2 regions of the Metabacillus hrfriensis genome follow, and region 1 is predicted to be linked to the other one. Evidence: riboswitches for the same ligand, from Rfam matches in the RefSeq annotation. Region 1 holds a riboswitch; the other holds the start of a gene.

Region 1 (8,230 bases):
GCTTCTTCCCGACAGTTCCTGTGTTAGATGGTTTTTTACTTGCTCTCTGAGCTTGTATTTTTGGATTTTTCCTGATGCGGTCATCGGATAGTCTTTGACGAAATAATAGTATTCAGGAATTTTATAATGGGAAAGCTGTCCTTTGCAGAATGCTTTTATGTCTTCTGCCGTCAGGGTGACTCCTTCTTTTGGAACGATGCATGCAGCTACTTTTTCTCCGTATTTTTCATCAGGAACGCCAATTACCTGAACATCCATGATATCTTCATGACGATAAAGGAATTCTTCAATTTCACGCGGGTAGACATTTTCTCCGCCGCGGATGATCATGTCCTTCAGTCGTCCGGTAATGACGATATAGCCGTGTTCATCCATTGTAGCCAGATCACCGGTATGAAGCCAGCCTTCTTTATCAATCGCTTCTTCTGTTGCTTCAGGCATTTTGTAGTAGCCTTTCATGACGAGGTAGCCCCTTGTGCAAAGCTCTCCCTGAACTCCAGGTGCTGCTTCCTTGCCTGTAAGCGGGTCAATGATTTTCACTTCTACATGAGGATGGGCTTTGCCGACTGTTTCAACTTTGCGTTCAATGGAGTCTGTCACTGTTGTCTGTGTAATAACAGGTGAGGACTCTGTTTGGCCGTAAGCAATCGTTACTTCTGACATGCCCATTTCATTGATGACTTTTTTCATGACTTCAATAGGACAGGTTGAGCCCGCCATAATCCCTGTTCTCAAGGTTGAGAGGTCATAGTTTTTAAAGTTAGGAGAGTTCAGCTCAGCGATAAACATCGTCGGCACTCCGTGAAGTCCTGTGCATTTTTCTTTTTCAACGGTCTGAAGGACAAGATCGGGATTAAACTCCACGATTGGCACCATGGCTGCTCCGACAGATACACATGCCAGAACGCCAAGAACGCAGCCGAAGCAGTGGAAGAATGGGACCGGGATGCATAAACGGTCCTGATTCGTTAAATTCATTGAGCTTGCGACAAGGAAGCCGTTGTTGACAATATTGTGATGAGTGAGCATGACACCTTTAGGGAAGCCGGTTGTGCCTGAGGTGTATTGCATATTGATGACGCCCTCAGGAGTTAATAGGCTCTCTCGTTCGGCAAGCTCTTCATCAGTAACTTTAGATCCATGATCGAGAAGCTCATTCCAGCTGTACATCTCATGGGGTGCTTTTTGATTTCCTATGTAAATGAGGTTTTTTAAGTGCGGCAGTGCTTCAATTTGTTTGTATTTCTCTGCAGAAGCTGAATTCGTGATGGAGCGGACAATGTCGACATAAGATGTTCCTTTAAAGCCGTCAATTAAGAACAGAGTGGTGGAGTCAGACTGCTTCAGCAGGTATTCGAGCTCGCTGCTTTGGTAGCTTGTGTTGACGGTAACAAGTATGGCGCCAATGCGTGCAGATGCGAACTGCAGCAGGAGCCACTCAGGGACGTTGGTTGCCCAAATGGCAATGTTTTCACCCTTTTTGACGCCAAGACCCATTAAGGCTTTTGCAAGCTTCGTTGTTTCGCTGTAAAATTCATCATACGTATAGCGGATGTTTTCCTTTGAATAGACAATGGCATCCTGGCTTCCGTATTTTGACACAGTTTCCTTCAATAATTGGCCGATGGTTTTATTTTTTAGTGATTGCATGGGACCTCCCTGGACAAAAAGAATGATTACGCTTTCATTATAAACTATTTTTAGAAAGTTTTGAAAACTATTATTCTCTAAAAAATGCAGAAGCAGTTGCAGTATAATAGAAGAAATGTATTTTAAAAAGGGGAACGATCATGAATAAATCAACATTTTATCCTTATCTGGCACTCGCAATTGGAGTTGCGGCGGTCTCAACATCTGCCATTTTTGTAAAGCTGACCTCTGCACCTGCTCCAGTTATCGCGTTTTATCGCCTGTTTTTCTCAACACTCATCGTTCTGCCGCTGTTTTTGGCAAAATCGCTGCCTCATATTAAAACGTTAACAAAGAAAGACTGGAGCTATTCAATTTTGGCAGGGATACTGCTTGCTTTTCATTTTATTCTCTGGTTTGAATCTTTGAACTACACTTCTGTAGCGAGTTCAGTTGTGCTGGTGACTCTTCAGCCGCTGTTTGCGTTTATTGGCACCTATTTCTTCTTTAAAGAGAGGGTGTCAGCGAGGGCTATAATTAGTGCCATGCTTGCAATTGCAGGCAGTGTTGTGATCAGCTGGGGAGATTTCCGGATCAGCGGGCTTGCGCTGTTTGGAGACTTTCTAGCACTTGCGGCCTGTGCGATGGTCACTGCTTATCTGCTGTTTGGCCAAGGTGTGAGGAAGCGTCATACGCTGACTCTATATACTTTTATCGTTTATGCGGTCAGCTCAGTGACATTATTCCTTTACTGTGTGCTGCTAAGCTATCCTCTGACAGGTTTTCAGAAACAGGATTGGCTGTACTTTTTGCTGCTTGCAATTGTCCCGACATTGCTTGGGCATTCGCTATTTAACTGGTCGCTGAAATGGATTTCGACAAATGTCATTTCTGTTGCCATTCTGTTTGAGCCGGTTGGATCGATTATTCTTGCGTATTACTTCCTTGAAGAGACGGTTATTCTTACGCAATTAATTGGCGGAGGAATCATTATCATTGGCGTCATGCTGTTTCTTTTTGAAAAGAAAGACGTGGCTGAGATTTCAAGTGAACAAGCGCTGTAAACAAATAAAAGGACTCAATTCCGAGTCCTTTTTTGTTTTTCCATGATTTTCTTTTCCAGATCTTTAAACGTATACTTCGTCTTCTTTTTCAAAGCTTTTTCAAAGCTGTTTTGTTTTCCTGTTTCAAGAAGGAGATCCCGGATAATGTCTTCTCCAAATTCATCTGCCAAAATTTTAACGGCGTAGTAGCTCTGAGTATACACTTCCGCTTCCGGACTGTCTTCCAATGCATTTGCCCAGCTTCCGGGATTTCTTAGCTCATCGAAAGGGATCACCTTGTCGATGGGGATTTTTGCATCCTCTCCGTTATAGCCAGCATATTCTGCAACGCCCTCATTAAACCAGATTGGAATTTTCAGCGATTCGATTTCCATTTTCTCTAATGCTTTCTCCATATAGTAATGGGCATATTCATGGTAAAAGGTTTCCACGACAAGCGGAGATGCGGCATCGAGATCATCCGGAATCACGATGGCCATGGTTTCTTTCACATGATCGTAAAACCCCATATAATCCAAATATTCAAGCTCCTGCAGCGAGTCCGGCGATTCATCAAGGAGAATCAGGTCAATGGGCTGATCCTCGATCTTGCCGAACAAGCGGGTGCTGATGCTCCTTGCGTGATCGAATTCGTCTTCAACCAGCTGGATATCCCTTTTATTAAGAGAGGAATAGTAAACAGTAAGATGAGAAATTTTCTTCGTTTCAGCAGTTTCTTTGTATTCTTCATAAGGATCAATCGGCAAAAAAGCGTTCACCTGAAACTCAAATTTCTCCCTGGGACTGATATTTTGATAGTTGAAATGAGTCGTCATTACATTCATTAGGACTACGAAGAACAAGGTAATAATTAAACTGAAGGTTGTGATGGAAAGGAAGATGGATCCTGACAGTCCCTTGAAAAAGAGCAGATTCCTTTCCTTGCGGTTGATCAACTCGTATATAGAATAGATAAACAAGCCAAGCAGCAAAAGCGTTATAACGCTTCCTGCGATTACGCTTGCAGGTATATTCAAAAAGAGAAACAGAACGTAAAACACACCGGTGAAATAAACGATATACAGGATTGATAAGAAACTATGCAGAAGTATTTTCACTTGAAGCCTCCGTTTTGCCTTAGTCTATGAACATATTCTGTTTTATGAAAAGAAACTCCTTTTAGAGGTAGGGATTTAATTTTCGCTTGTCGAATTTTTTCAGCAAGGAGTGTTGAAAATGAATTTTAGAATAAGAAAAGCTGTTAAAGAAGATGCGAAGCAAATCGCAGTTGTTCACGTGGACAGCTGGAGAACAACCTATAAAGGTATTGTAGCAGATGAATATCTTGAAAGTCTTACATATGAAAGCAAAGAAAAAATGTGGATGTCTATTGATCCGGAGACAGTTTTTGTGGCAGAAAATCAGGATGGCCAAATAGCAGGGTTTGCAGGCTTCGGACCAGAGCGGACAAAGGAATATGGATTTGATGGGGAATTATATGCGATCTATCTATTAAAAGAAGTGCAGGGAGCAGGCATCGGGCGCAGGCTTGTAGAGGCAACTGCAAATGAACTGCTTCGGAAAAACTATCAATCTATGCTGCTGTGGGTAATGGATGAGAATCCTTCAAAAGGATTCTATGAACGCTTTTTGCCCGAAAGGATCGCAGAGGACGTCTATACGATTGATGGGACAGATCATCAGGAGACCGCATTTGGATGGCGTGATTTGTCGAAACTGGCAGCTGCATTGAAAAGGAAAGAGGGATCAATGTGAATCGAGCATTAATACTGGGCGGAACGCAATTTTTCGGCAAAAGACTTGTTCATAAGCTGCTTGAAAATGGGGCAAAAGTGACGATTGCAACAAGAGGAAGAACTCATGATGACTTTGGAGATGGCGTAGAGCGTCTGATTATCGATCGTGAAAACAAAGAATCAATGATTAAAGCCTTTGATCATAAACAATGGGACGTTGTTTATGATCAATCGTGTTTTTCGCCGCTTGAAGCAAAATCTGCTTATGAAGCGCTACACGGCAAAATCAGGCATTATATTTTCACTTCGACAATGGCAGTCTATGAATTCGGGAGAGGGAAGACAGAAGAGGACTTTGATCCTCTGTCGTATGAGCCTTCTTTTAAAGAGCGCAAAGACTATAAAGGGATAAGCGGCTATCAGGAAGCGAAACGCAGTGCAGAAGCCTATCTTTTTCAGAATGCGGATGTGCCTGTTGCCGCTGTAAGACCTGCTCTGGTAATCGGAATAGATGATTATACGGAACGCTTTTTATTTCATGTGAAAAAGGTGAAGAACGAGGAACCGATTGGAATTGCAGATCCTGGATATTTTTACAGCTATACTTCAGCTGAGGACGCAGCGGGATTCTTGTATATGGCTGGAGAAAAAACCTTAACGGGTGCATACAATGCCGCTTTTGAAAAAAGTCTGTCACTGAATGATCTTTTGCTTAAAATCGGATGTGCTGTCGGGAAAAAAGCGATTGTGACAAGGGAGATTGCGAAAGAGAATGCTTCACCTTATGGATTATCAGGTGAATGGACACTGAATGTGTCAAAGGCTGAAAGTGCTGGATACTCATTTGAGGAATTGGATCCGTACTTAGAGAAATTAATAGAGGTAATGAAAAAAGAAACGTGACCTTGTCGCGTTTCTTTTTAGTGGGGTAAAACCTGCTGATGAAATACCGAAGCAAAATATGCGAATACAAACCCAAGCGGGAAAGAGAAAATCATAGACCAGCCGTTGACTAATTCTTCTTCGTTGCTGATCCTTATCGCTTCAAAATAACCATATAGAAAATGAATAATCGACAATAAAAATGTTATCATCATCAATGAGAAGGATAGATTCATCATTTGCCCTCCATAAGAAATCTATTACTACTAGTACATGCTGATGATAGAGTGTTTATGACAAGAAATAAGTTCTGACCGAAGAGTCAGGCGCTGGAATAGACATGAATGGAAGAAATTATATAAATTTTAATAGGATAAAAAAGCACCGAAAAAAATCGGTGCTTTTGACAGAATCTATTTTCTTTTTAAGACAAGTGATTTAGAAGCAGTGAGCATCATTACTAAGACGATTGAGCAAATGATAAATGTAGGCACCATGTAGGAAGCGTTATAGCCGGCTGAATACAGCAGAACGGGCTTATCGCCTGCAAATTCTGCAAAGAAAATAGCGCCGGCAAGTGTATGTGCAGCAAATCTAAGGAAGCTTCCCAGAAAAGCCGCTGCTACTACGTAAGCAATTAATCGTCCTCTGTTAAGAGGATTCAGAGAGCTTTGGACTTGTTTATAGAAAACTCCTCCGGCACCTACCACGGTAAATGCAACAAAATAGTCAAGAAAACCCTGGACTGGATGCACAATTGTGGTGTAGCCCATAATCGTCTGCAAAACGCCAAGTAAAAAGCCTGTCAGCAGTCCTCCCTTTAATCCGTGGCGAAAACCCATGATCAGGACTGGAATCATTGCAAGCGAAATTGACCCTCCCTGAGGCATTTTGCCAATGAAGCTTGTTGCTAAATCAAGCAGAAATGCAATTGCTGATAGAATCGCTGCTTCTACTAAAAAAACTAGACGTGTATTTGTCTGCATAGCTCTTCCCCTTTTCAGCATTGACCGGGGCAGTTTTTTTCCATAATAAAAAGCAATGCGGGGAATGTCGGATGGTTTCCACGCACTGCTTTGGTTGGGTTATCACTTGAATCCATCGCCACATCCCTACGTAAGCTTTAACTATACAGGTTCAACGGGTCTGAACATAACGTTCACTCTCAGCCGAATGGCTCCCCAAGTGGTCAAATGCAATATATGATTTAGACACTACTATACAGGAAGTTGCAAAATTCGACAAGACTAAATCTTGATTTTTTTCAGAAAAGAATGGAAAGCTCTTTTATCTGTCTTTACAAGGATCCAAAATCTTGCTATAGTTTCCATGAATTCAATATATGCAGGGGAGCTGAGTGAACTTGGCTGAGAGGATACTGATTCTTGTATCGACCCTTTAACCTGATCTGGGTAATGCCAGCGGAGGGAATGCGGAAGATGCATTACTTTTCCATAACTTTGCGAATGCGTTAAGGCTGCCCCAGTGGCAGCCTTTTTTGTTGTTCGGTCAGATACTCATATATTAATAAATTTTAAGGAGGATAAAGAATGTCCAGTGTAAATCTAGCATTTCAGGTGCTGCCTAAATCATCAGAAGGGAATACATATGAAATTGTCGACAAAGCGATCGAGGTTGTTCAGCGATCAGGAGTTAAATATGAGGTAGGTGCGATGGAGACGGTTATGGAGGGAGAGCTAGATGAATTGATTGATATCGTTAAGCAAGCGCAGGATGCCTGTATTTCAGCCGGTGCAACCGAGGTAATGACTCACATGAAAATTCATTACCGCCCAAAAGAAGGGGTCACAATGGATGAAAAACTTAAGAAATACTGTTAAAACACTTTCAGGAATAGCGCTTCCTGGTATAGTGCTGCTGTCATTCCTCTTTTTGTGGGAATTGGCTGTCATCGTTTCAAAAGTGGAAAATTGGATTCTGCCTCGTCCGACTCATATTTTCATCACGCTTGCTGAAATGAGGGGAACGATAGGCGGACATATCCTGCAGACTCTGTCGGAAGCAGTACTTGGTTTATTGATCGCTGTAACAGCGGGCGTATTGATTGCTATCTTAATAGACCTGTCAGATTGGGTTCGAAAAGCAGTTGAACCGCTGCTTGTTCTTTCACAAACCATTCCAATAATAGCGCTTGCTCCATTGCTTATCATCTGGTTTGGATTCGGCATTTTTCCTAAAGTAATTGTCGTGGCGCTCGTTTGTTTCTTTCCGATCGCCATCAATCTTTCTGACGGCTTCCGTTTAGTAGACAGGGATATGGTGAAGCTCATGAGAACGCTTGGAGCAAGCCGCAGACAGATGTTTTTAAAATTGAAGCTTCCAGCTGCAACACCTTTCTTTTTTTCAGGGTTGAAAATAGCCGGAACATACAGTGTGATGGGGGCGGTTATCGGAGAGTGGCTGGGTGCAAGCAAAGGACTCGGAATTCTATTGACTCGATCCTCCCAATCGTTTCTGACAGATAAAGTATTTGCAACAATCGTCTTAATAGTAGGTTTAAGCTTAATCATTTTTACACTTATTGAAATACTGGCAAGAATCATGATGCCTTGGAAATATAAGCAGCAAAAGCATTCTAACTAGCACGGGGGAGAAAAAATGAAACAACTCTTATTTATTCTATTTAGTTTAGTGTTCATCTTATCTGGATGCGGATCGGCAGAAAAATCCTCTGATGAGGAATTAAAAAAAGTGAAGATTATGCTGGATTGGTTTCCAAATACAAATCATACAGGCATTTATGCAGCGAAAGAAAATGGCTTCTATAAAGAAGAAGGTCTTGATGTTGAAATAGTTGAACCTGGTGAAGGAGTCAGTGCGGATCAGATTGTTGCCTCTGGTGAAGTTGATTTTGCTGTCAGCCATCAGGAGAATATTACACACGCAAGATCAACAGGT
Region 2 (8,230 bases), 430 kb from region 1:
TTCACATACTTATCAAATTCCTGTTCGGTCAGCAATTGAAGCTTTAATGCAGCTTCTTTCAGAGTGCTTCCATCTTTATGGGCCTCTTTCGCTATTTTTGCTGCATTTGCATAACCAATATGAGGATTCAAAGCTGTTACAAGCATCAAAGATTCATTTAAATATTTATCTATTACATCCAAATTCGGCTTGATGCCAATCGCACAATGGTCATTAAAGGAGTGAATCGAGTCAGCAAGCAGTCTGACCGATTGCAGGAAATTATACATAATAACCGGCTTGAACACATTCAGTTCAAAATTTCCCTGACTTGCTGCAAATCCGATCGTTGCATCGTTCCCCATCACTTGTGCTGCCACCATCGTAATGGCTTCACTTTGGGTTGGGTTCACTTTTCCGGGCATAATGGAGCTTCCCGGTTCATTTTCAGGTATGGTAATTTCGCCGATCCCGCACCTAGGACCGCTTGCAAGCCATCTTACATCATTTGCAATCTTCATTAAATCTGCTGCAAGTCCTTTTAAGGCCCCATGAACAAAGACAATCTCATCATGACTGGTCAGGGCGTGAAACTTGTTTTCTGATGTGCGGAATTTTGTTGCTGTATATAGACTGATCTCTTCAGCTACAAGTCTCCCAAAATCAGGATGGGCATTGATCCCCGTGCCTACCGCTGTACCTCCTATTGCAAGATCCCTCATTTTTTCTACAGATAACAGAATCATATCTTTCGATTTTTGCAGCATATGAACCCAGCCGCTTATTTCCTGGCCCAATGTGAGCGGGGTAGCATCCTGAAGATGTGTTCTGCCGATCTTGACGATATCTTCATTTTCTTTGGATTTGTTTACAAGTGTTAAATAGAGCTTATCAATTGCCGGAACCAATGAATCAAAAACAGAGAGCACTCCTGAAACATGCATAGCTGTCGGAAACGTATCGTTCGAGCTTTGTCCCATGTTGACATCATCATTGGGATGAATGACTTGATCAGACTCATTTAACAGCGCGTTTCCCCTGTTTGCAATCACTTCATTTACATTCATGTTGCTTTGCGTTCCGCTTCCTGTCTGCCATACAACCAGAGGAAAGTGTTCATCAAGCTTTCGGCTTAGGATATCATCGCATACTTTCACAATCGCTCTCTCTTTTTCAGCGCTTAGCTTTCCTAATCTTCCATTCACTTTAGCTGCGCTTCTTTTTAGAATAGCGAATGCGTCAATCAGCTCCTGAGGCATTCTTTCCATACCGATTTTAAAGTTTTCTTTGCTTCGCTGTGTCTGAGCCCCCCAAAACTTATCTGCAGGAACTTTAATCTCACCCATCGTATCTCTTTCGATTCGAAATTCCACTTTCTCCACCTCCGCATTTTTATCCTTACCCTTTTATTCAAGAAAAGTTCATATAAACCTTTTTAACACACCTATTCTTCCGCTGCTTTTTTGATAAAATATAGAAAAACGGCGGTGGATACCCCGGAATCAGCAGTCTCCTTTAAGACTTGCACCGTGAAAAGATTTGCTGCTTCAAAACCAGCCATTTTTGCAGAAAAAATTCTGAAGCATTTCAAAATGGATTTCTATTTTGATCAAATAGCCGGCAGCAGCCTTGATGGCACACTTATCGCCTAGTCAGACATCATCGCAGAAGTTCTGAAGCATTATCCTGTTAACCCGAAATCAGAGATTTGACCGTGAGCAGGATATCATCGCAGCAAGAGAAAATAACATTGCTTCAATTGGGGTTTTATACGGATATGGTTCGAAAAAAGAACTGGGTTCTGCTGCACCGGATTTTCTGGCGCCATCAGTGGACGAACTAAAGAAAACCCTTATGCACCAAGGAAATTCACAGCTTAATCAAACGTTTGTTTAACTATTAATGAGGTGATAGAATGGGAGATTTCTTCGTACTGACAGCGGCATTGCTGCTCTTAATTTTTGTTTTAGATACGCTTGCAAAATTGAAGGGTTCAAGTAAGGACAAGAACGAAAACATTCTTAAACTATATTTAGGGTTTTTAATCCTTATTGCCATTTCCGTTATTCCCTATAAATTGTGGAAGCTCACAGGCAGCCATCATAGTCCTGACGGCATGCTCGTCACGGCAGGTGCTGCCCTTGCCATGATTGTTTTCGTTATCAGTTTTTATTCCCGCAGAGTTAAAAATCATGCATGAGAGGCTGCCGGGAAACATACAAGTCCTCACAACAGTGAAAACCGGATCTAGAATTTGCAGGATTATTTAAGAAATAAAAAAACTTCAGCGGAAACGCTGAGGTTTTTTTATAGTTCTTCTATCCGGTTAAACTCCCGCAAGAGTCTCAGCTTTTCAAGCGTAATCCAGCCCTTCCATTCTTCTTTAGCAAGAAGCCAAATATCTTCATATTGCCCCCAAGACCAGGCTGGTGCAAAGCTGCCGTCATCGGTTTGCTGTTCAATGATGAAATCAAGATTCTGTTCCACGCTTTCAGCGAATAATGGATAATACCTGGAGCTTGGTGACTGAATCACACCCGTCGGCTGGAGTCCGTATCCTATCCAGTCTTCTGGATTTCTGATGATGCATTTGCTAACAAATTCATCCAGATGAACGGTCATTTCACGGCGGGATACGTGCGGCGCTTTTTCAGCAAGTCTAAGATAGCAAAGCAATTCATGAAATTCATATTCCTGAAGGCCCTGAAGATGGCTGATTGCATGATCAGTCAATTCAGAAAGCATGCTTTCTGGTATCAATTTTTTATATTCATAAAAATAACCCAGTACTTCAGCATTTGGATTTCCCCAATCTGCCCCAGCCTTTTGGTAATTCCACCAGGGTGCCCTCGGTGCAGATTCTACCTCAGGGGGCACTTTTTCCCAACCATGAAGTTCTGGTTGATAGCTCTGAATGAAATAAGCAATAGTGTTGTTAAGAATTTCGTCTTCTTCATCCGCGTTCACTCTGGATAAATACTGCATGCCGACCGTTGAGGCAAGTGCTGATGAATCTGAACATCTGAAATCCGGCTCAAGTCCATTCCCGAAGCCGCCATCTTGATTCTGATATGTTTTAAGCTCCATTAGCACATCTTCTTTAGAGCCATTCTCAAATTCAAAAAGATATAAAGCGCGGTCAACCTTTCGCGCTTTTTCAAGCATAAATTTCCGCGCTTTAAGAAATTGCCCCTTTGTAAACTGCTTCATAACCTTAAGCCCCCCTACTTTTTCAGTCTGATGATTACCTTTGTGCCTTTGCCAAGTTCGCTTTCCATTTTGAATTCCCCATTATGCTCGGTAATGATTTTGTTGCTGATTGTAAGACCCAGTCCAATGCCTTTTTCTTTTGTTGTAAAAAAAGGCGTTCCGAGTTTTTCCAGACGCTTTTCATCAATACCTGTCCCATTATCCTCAAACGTCAGCTGATAAAATAAATCATCCTTGTTTTCTCCTCTTATTTTAAGGCTGCCTCCGTCCGGCATAGCTTCTATGGCATTTTTCATAACATTGATGAATACTTGTTTCATTTGATTTTTTTCACATTCTATTTTTGCGGCATCTGAATCAAATTTAAGATCGATAGCCACATTTCTGAGGGAAGCCTCTGGATTTAATAAAATCATCGTGTCTTTAAGAAGTTCTACAACATTAGTGCATTCTTTCAGATGAATAGCCTGGGGCCTTGCCAGTGCCATAAATTCATTGACGATCTGCTCAATTCGGCTTAATTCATCCATGATGACATTCTGATATTTTATCTCATTCTGGTCCCTGTCTTTTTCAGTCAGCAGCTTAAAGAATCCCTTAATGGATGTAAGCGGATTCCTGATTTCATGGGCAACACCAGCTGCAAGCTCCCCTAGTACGGTAAGCTTCTCATAGTTGCGGATATATTCTTCGACTTTTCTTTTTTCAGTAATATCCCTTGATATGAACACAATGCTTTCTGGGTCCCCATGCTGATTGAAAACAGCCATTCCTTTTCCCTCAAACAAGACAGCCTGTCCTGTATGACTGATCTTGTGATAAGGGATGGTGACAGGTCCTTTTGTGGTTAAAAGGGTGTGTATAATCCCTTCTGCTTTAGCATGATCATCAACAAGTATATATTTAAAGACATTTTGCCCGATCATACGCTCAGGCTCATATCCCAGGACTTTTTTATAAGAGGGCGATGCGTATATATAATTTCCTTTAAGATCGACTACACATATTAAGTCGTTGCTGTGTTCTAAAATGATCCGGTACTTGCTTTCGCTTTTTCTCAATTTTTCTTCTGTTTGCTTCCGCTGTGTAATGTTTCTTGAAATGACGATCGCATGCTTTAAGGATTCATTTTCAGTGACGGGAATTCCATGCGACTCAAGCCATATATAAGTATGATCCTTGCATAAATATCGATACTCAACCGTCATCTGTCTATTTTCCTTGAGCATTTTATAAAATTGGCCGGCAATCAGCTCCCTGTCCTCCGGATGAACGAATTGAAAAGGAGTGTATCCGACTGCTTCTGATATATCATACCCAAGTACTTCTTTATAAGACGGAGATACATAGGTGAAAAGTCCGTTTGCATCTAGAAGCCCAACGATATCACGCATATTTTCAGTAATCAGACGGAACTTTTTTATCGTTTCCTCGTGTTCTTGTTCAAGTTTTTTCTTAATTGTGACATCTCTTATAATCACCTGGGTGGATTGCCTGTCCCCCCATATGTTTGGCAGTGATGTTACTTCCATGGTTAAGGGCAATCCTCGTCTGGTATACCAGATCTGTTCCATTGAAGACGGTGTGAAACCATTTTTTGTATCGGTGATCCGCTGCTCAATTATCTCTCTATGCTGAGGATCAATTGAATTCCAGATGGATTTTCCAATGAGATCCTCCTTGCACTTTAACTCTAACAGATTCATGGCAGAAGGATTTATATATGTCCACTTTCGGTTTTCGTGAATTAAAAATGCGGTTGGAGAGTTCTCAAGCTGATTAAGATAGACTTCCATTAAGCCATCGAGTCTTTCCTGAGAAAGAAATTTCTCTTCATGAGCCTGTTCTTGCTTCTTCATCGCGGTCCATCTCCTCCAAATACATACATATCCTTAATATATCAAAAATTCAATTAATAAGGTACTGCCCTAGTAGCGAATAAATAAAAAGCCCGTATTTTATGATCAATACGGGATGTGTTTCTAATGAATTTTGACTCTTCCACGGCATTGTTGATTTTCACTCACTTTTAATGAAGCTTCGTATTAGCCATTAATTAATAATCCCATGGTGGACTATTTCCACACTTACTTTAGGTTCAATCAGGATGTTTGGATAATCCTCCTCCCATTTTACCTTTTTCCAGATAGCGGGATGATAGGCAATGAGCTCTCTCCCAATACCAACGGACTGAAATCAGGTACAATGAACCACATGATTGTTTCTCAAGCATACTCAAAATTTATAATTGTGAAAATTATCACTTGCAAGATTGCCGATTTACCTGCTATATTGCTAACAAATGAATATTTTTTCATTCTGCTGGGGGAGTCCATGATGCTGGACTGAGAGAAGAACGCAATTCTTTGACCCTTTGAACCTGATCTGGATGATGCCAGCGTAGGGAAGCGGTGTGGCGTAGGCCGTTTTTTTTGGCTTTTTACACATACTGTTCCAAGGGTTCTGTTCATTAACAGAACCCTTTTTCTATTTCTTTCGCGGGTGCAGATCAAAACTCTATTAAACGATATAAGGAGGAGTTAAGATTGGATTTCGCATTCACTAAACAGTTTGATGGCAGCAAAAAGATGTATAAAACAGGATCAAGAGAGGACATTCGTGTTCCATTTCGGAAAATTGAGCTTGCACAGGATAATGAACCAGTGCTTGTTTATGATACGAGTGGTCCTTATACGGATCAAGCCGCTGCCATTGATATTAAAAAGGGGTTACCTGAAGTCAGAAGAAGCTGGATTTTTGAACGGGATGATGTGGAAGAATATTCAGGTCGCAGAGTCAAGCCTGAGGATAACGGCCGACAAGGGGATATGACTTCAAATGAAAACGTCTTTACTGGCGATAGAAAAGTACTGCGGGCAAAAAAGAATGCCAATGTCACTCAGCTTCATTACGCCAGAAAAGGAATCATTACACCTGAGATGGAGTTTATAGCCATTCGTGAAAACATGGACCCTGAGTTCATTAGAAGTGAAGTTGCAAGCGGCAGAGCCATTATACCTGCAAACATCAATCATAGAGAAAGTGAACCTATGATCATAGGCAAACATTTTCATGTCAAAATTAATGCAAATATAGGCAACTCTGCAGTAACCTCATCCATTGAAGAAGAAGTTGAAAAAATGACATGGGCAATCAAATGGGGTGCTGACAACATCATGGATTTATCGACAGGCAAAGATATTCACACCACCCGGGAGTGGATTATCAGAAATTCACCAGTACCGGTTGGAACAGTGCCCATCTACCAGGCGCTTGAAAAAGTAAAAGGCATTGCTGAGGATTTAACCTGGGAAGTGTACAGAGATACCTTAATTGAACAGGCGGAACAAGGGGTCGATTACTTTACAATCCATGCAGGTGTTTTGCTGAGGTATATCCCTCTTACAATTAAAAGAACAACCGGGATTGTATCAAGAGGAGGATCCATTCTTGCAGGATGGTGCTTAGCCCACCACGAAGAAAACTTTCTCTATACCCATTTTGAGGAGATTTGCGAGATTTTAAAACGTTATGATATTTCCATTTCATTAGGCGATGGCCTGCGTCCCGGATCGATTGCAGATGCAAATGATGAAGCACAATTTGCAGAACTTGAAACCCTGGGTGAGCTCACGAAAATCGCATGGAAGCATGACGTACAGGTGATGATTGAAGGTCCTGGCCATGTTCCAATGCACATGATTCGCGAAAATGTAGAAAAGCAGCAGGAAATTTGCCATGAGGCACCTTTTTATACACTTGGACCATTAACGACAGATATCGCACCAGGCTATGATCATATCACTTCAGCTATAGGTGCAGCGATGATTGGCTGGTTCGGTACCGCGATGCTTTGCTATGTAACGCCGAAAGAGCATTTGGGATTGCCTAATAAAGATGATGTTCGCGAAGGAGTCATTGCCTATAAAATTGCTGCACACGCCGCTGACCTAGCCAAAGGACATCCTAATGCACAGTATAGAGACGATGCCCTGTCTAAAGCGAGATTTGAATTCCGCTGGGAAGATCAATTTAATCTTTCCCTTGATCCTGACCGTGCAAAGGAATATCATGATGAAACGTTACCTGCCGAAGGAGCTAAAACCGCTCATTTCTGCTCGATGTGCGGGCCAAAATTCTGCTCGATGAGAATTTCCCACGATTTAAGAAATACTGTTAAAGAACAGGAAATTGAAGAAGGACTGAAGCAAAAGTCAAAAGAATTTGTTGAAAACGGTTCAGCTATCTATCAGTAGACCATTTAGGCTGTGAACGTTCTGCCGGTTCATTGAATCATTTTAGGGGCGAACCTTGTATTACTTTCCAAACCGGTCCATTTACTGTCCGAAATGTCCGTAATACTGGCGAAAAACAGGAAAATACTTTCTTATTTGAATGAAATACTTTCTTTTTTACAAAAATCTCCTAAACCATAAAAAAACAGCGGAATGCATGCATTCCGCTGTTTTCATCTATTACTGTATCGCCTGCAAACCAGCCTGGTTCAAGAAGTTCCAAGGCTTGTTGTAATGAGGCTGGAAGAAGAAGTCGACAAAGCCAAGCTCATCAATCGTCATGCGATTTTGGATGCAGACTGATAGAGTATTAATTGATTGAGTCAAATCCGCTTTTGACATCACTTGTGCACCGACAATTCTTCTTGTCTCTTCTTCATAAACGACCTTTAAAGTGACAGGTTCATAGGATGGCATAAACTCAGGGCGATCGTTTTCTAAGATTGTGATACTTTTCACATTCATATCCATAAAAGAAGCAGCTGTTTCTGTCATGCCTGTTGAAGCGATGTTATTTTCATAAATTTTAATGCCTGATGTACCTTGAGTACCCATATATTTAATCGTTTTGTTCACTAAGTTTTTAGCGACTAATGTTCCCATCCGGACGGCATTAGTAGCTAATGGAATATAAGCATGCTTCCCGGTTGGATTATAGAGAATCGCGCAGCTGTCGCCTGCTGCAAAAATATCTTCATTGCTTGTTTGCATATACTCATTTACGATTATAGCGCCATTATCAAGCA

The links. Region 1 has a riboswitch for thiamine pyrophosphate ahead of thiT (energy-coupled thiamine transporter ThiT). Riboswitches for the same ligand answer to the same signal wherever they lie in the genome.
Region 2: linked by a shared signal. The riboswitch ahead of thiC (phosphomethylpyrimidine synthase ThiC) and the one ahead of thiT (energy-coupled thiamine transporter ThiT) in region 1 are both predicted to bind thiamine pyrophosphate.

Annotation. Positions count from the first base shown of each region.
Region 1 covers NZ_CP126116.1:4,063,543-4,071,772, reverse strand. Annotated here, with positions in the region: gene QLQ22_RS20315 (AMP-binding protein) at 1-1,674, opposite strand, end outside; gene QLQ22_RS20310 (DMT family transporter) at 1,791-2,693, shown strand; gene QLQ22_RS20305 (gluzincin family metallopeptidase) at 2,708-3,790, opposite strand; gene QLQ22_RS20300 (GNAT family N-acetyltransferase) at 3,909-4,448, shown strand; gene QLQ22_RS20295 (NAD-dependent epimerase/dehydratase family protein) at 4,445-5,332, shown strand; gene QLQ22_RS20290 (hypothetical protein) at 5,350-5,547, opposite strand; gene thiT (energy-coupled thiamine transporter ThiT) at 5,725-6,297, opposite strand; TPP riboswitch at 6,404-6,505, opposite strand; TPP riboswitch at 6,648-6,760, shown strand; gene QLQ22_RS20280 (MTH1187 family thiamine-binding protein) at 6,862-7,152, shown strand; gene QLQ22_RS20275 (ABC transporter permease) at 7,127-7,915, shown strand; gene QLQ22_RS20270 (ABC transporter substrate-binding protein) at 7,931-8,230, shown strand, end outside.
Region 2 covers NZ_CP126116.1:4,497,318-4,505,547, forward strand. Annotated here, with positions in the region: gene fumC (class II fumarate hydratase) at 1-1,352, opposite strand, end outside; gene QLQ22_RS25215 (HAD hydrolase-like protein) at 1,666-1,875, shown strand; gene QLQ22_RS22325 (hypothetical protein) at 1,895-2,179, shown strand; gene QLQ22_RS22330 (hypothetical protein) at 2,287-3,189, opposite strand; gene QLQ22_RS22335 (PAS domain S-box protein) at 3,204-5,048, opposite strand; gene QLQ22_RS22340 (Ger(x)C family spore germination C-terminal domain-containing protein) at 5,242-5,370, opposite strand; TPP riboswitch at 5,504-5,613, shown strand; gene thiC (phosphomethylpyrimidine synthase ThiC) at 5,736-7,445, shown strand; gene QLQ22_RS22350 (FAD-dependent oxidoreductase) at 7,665-8,230, opposite strand, start outside.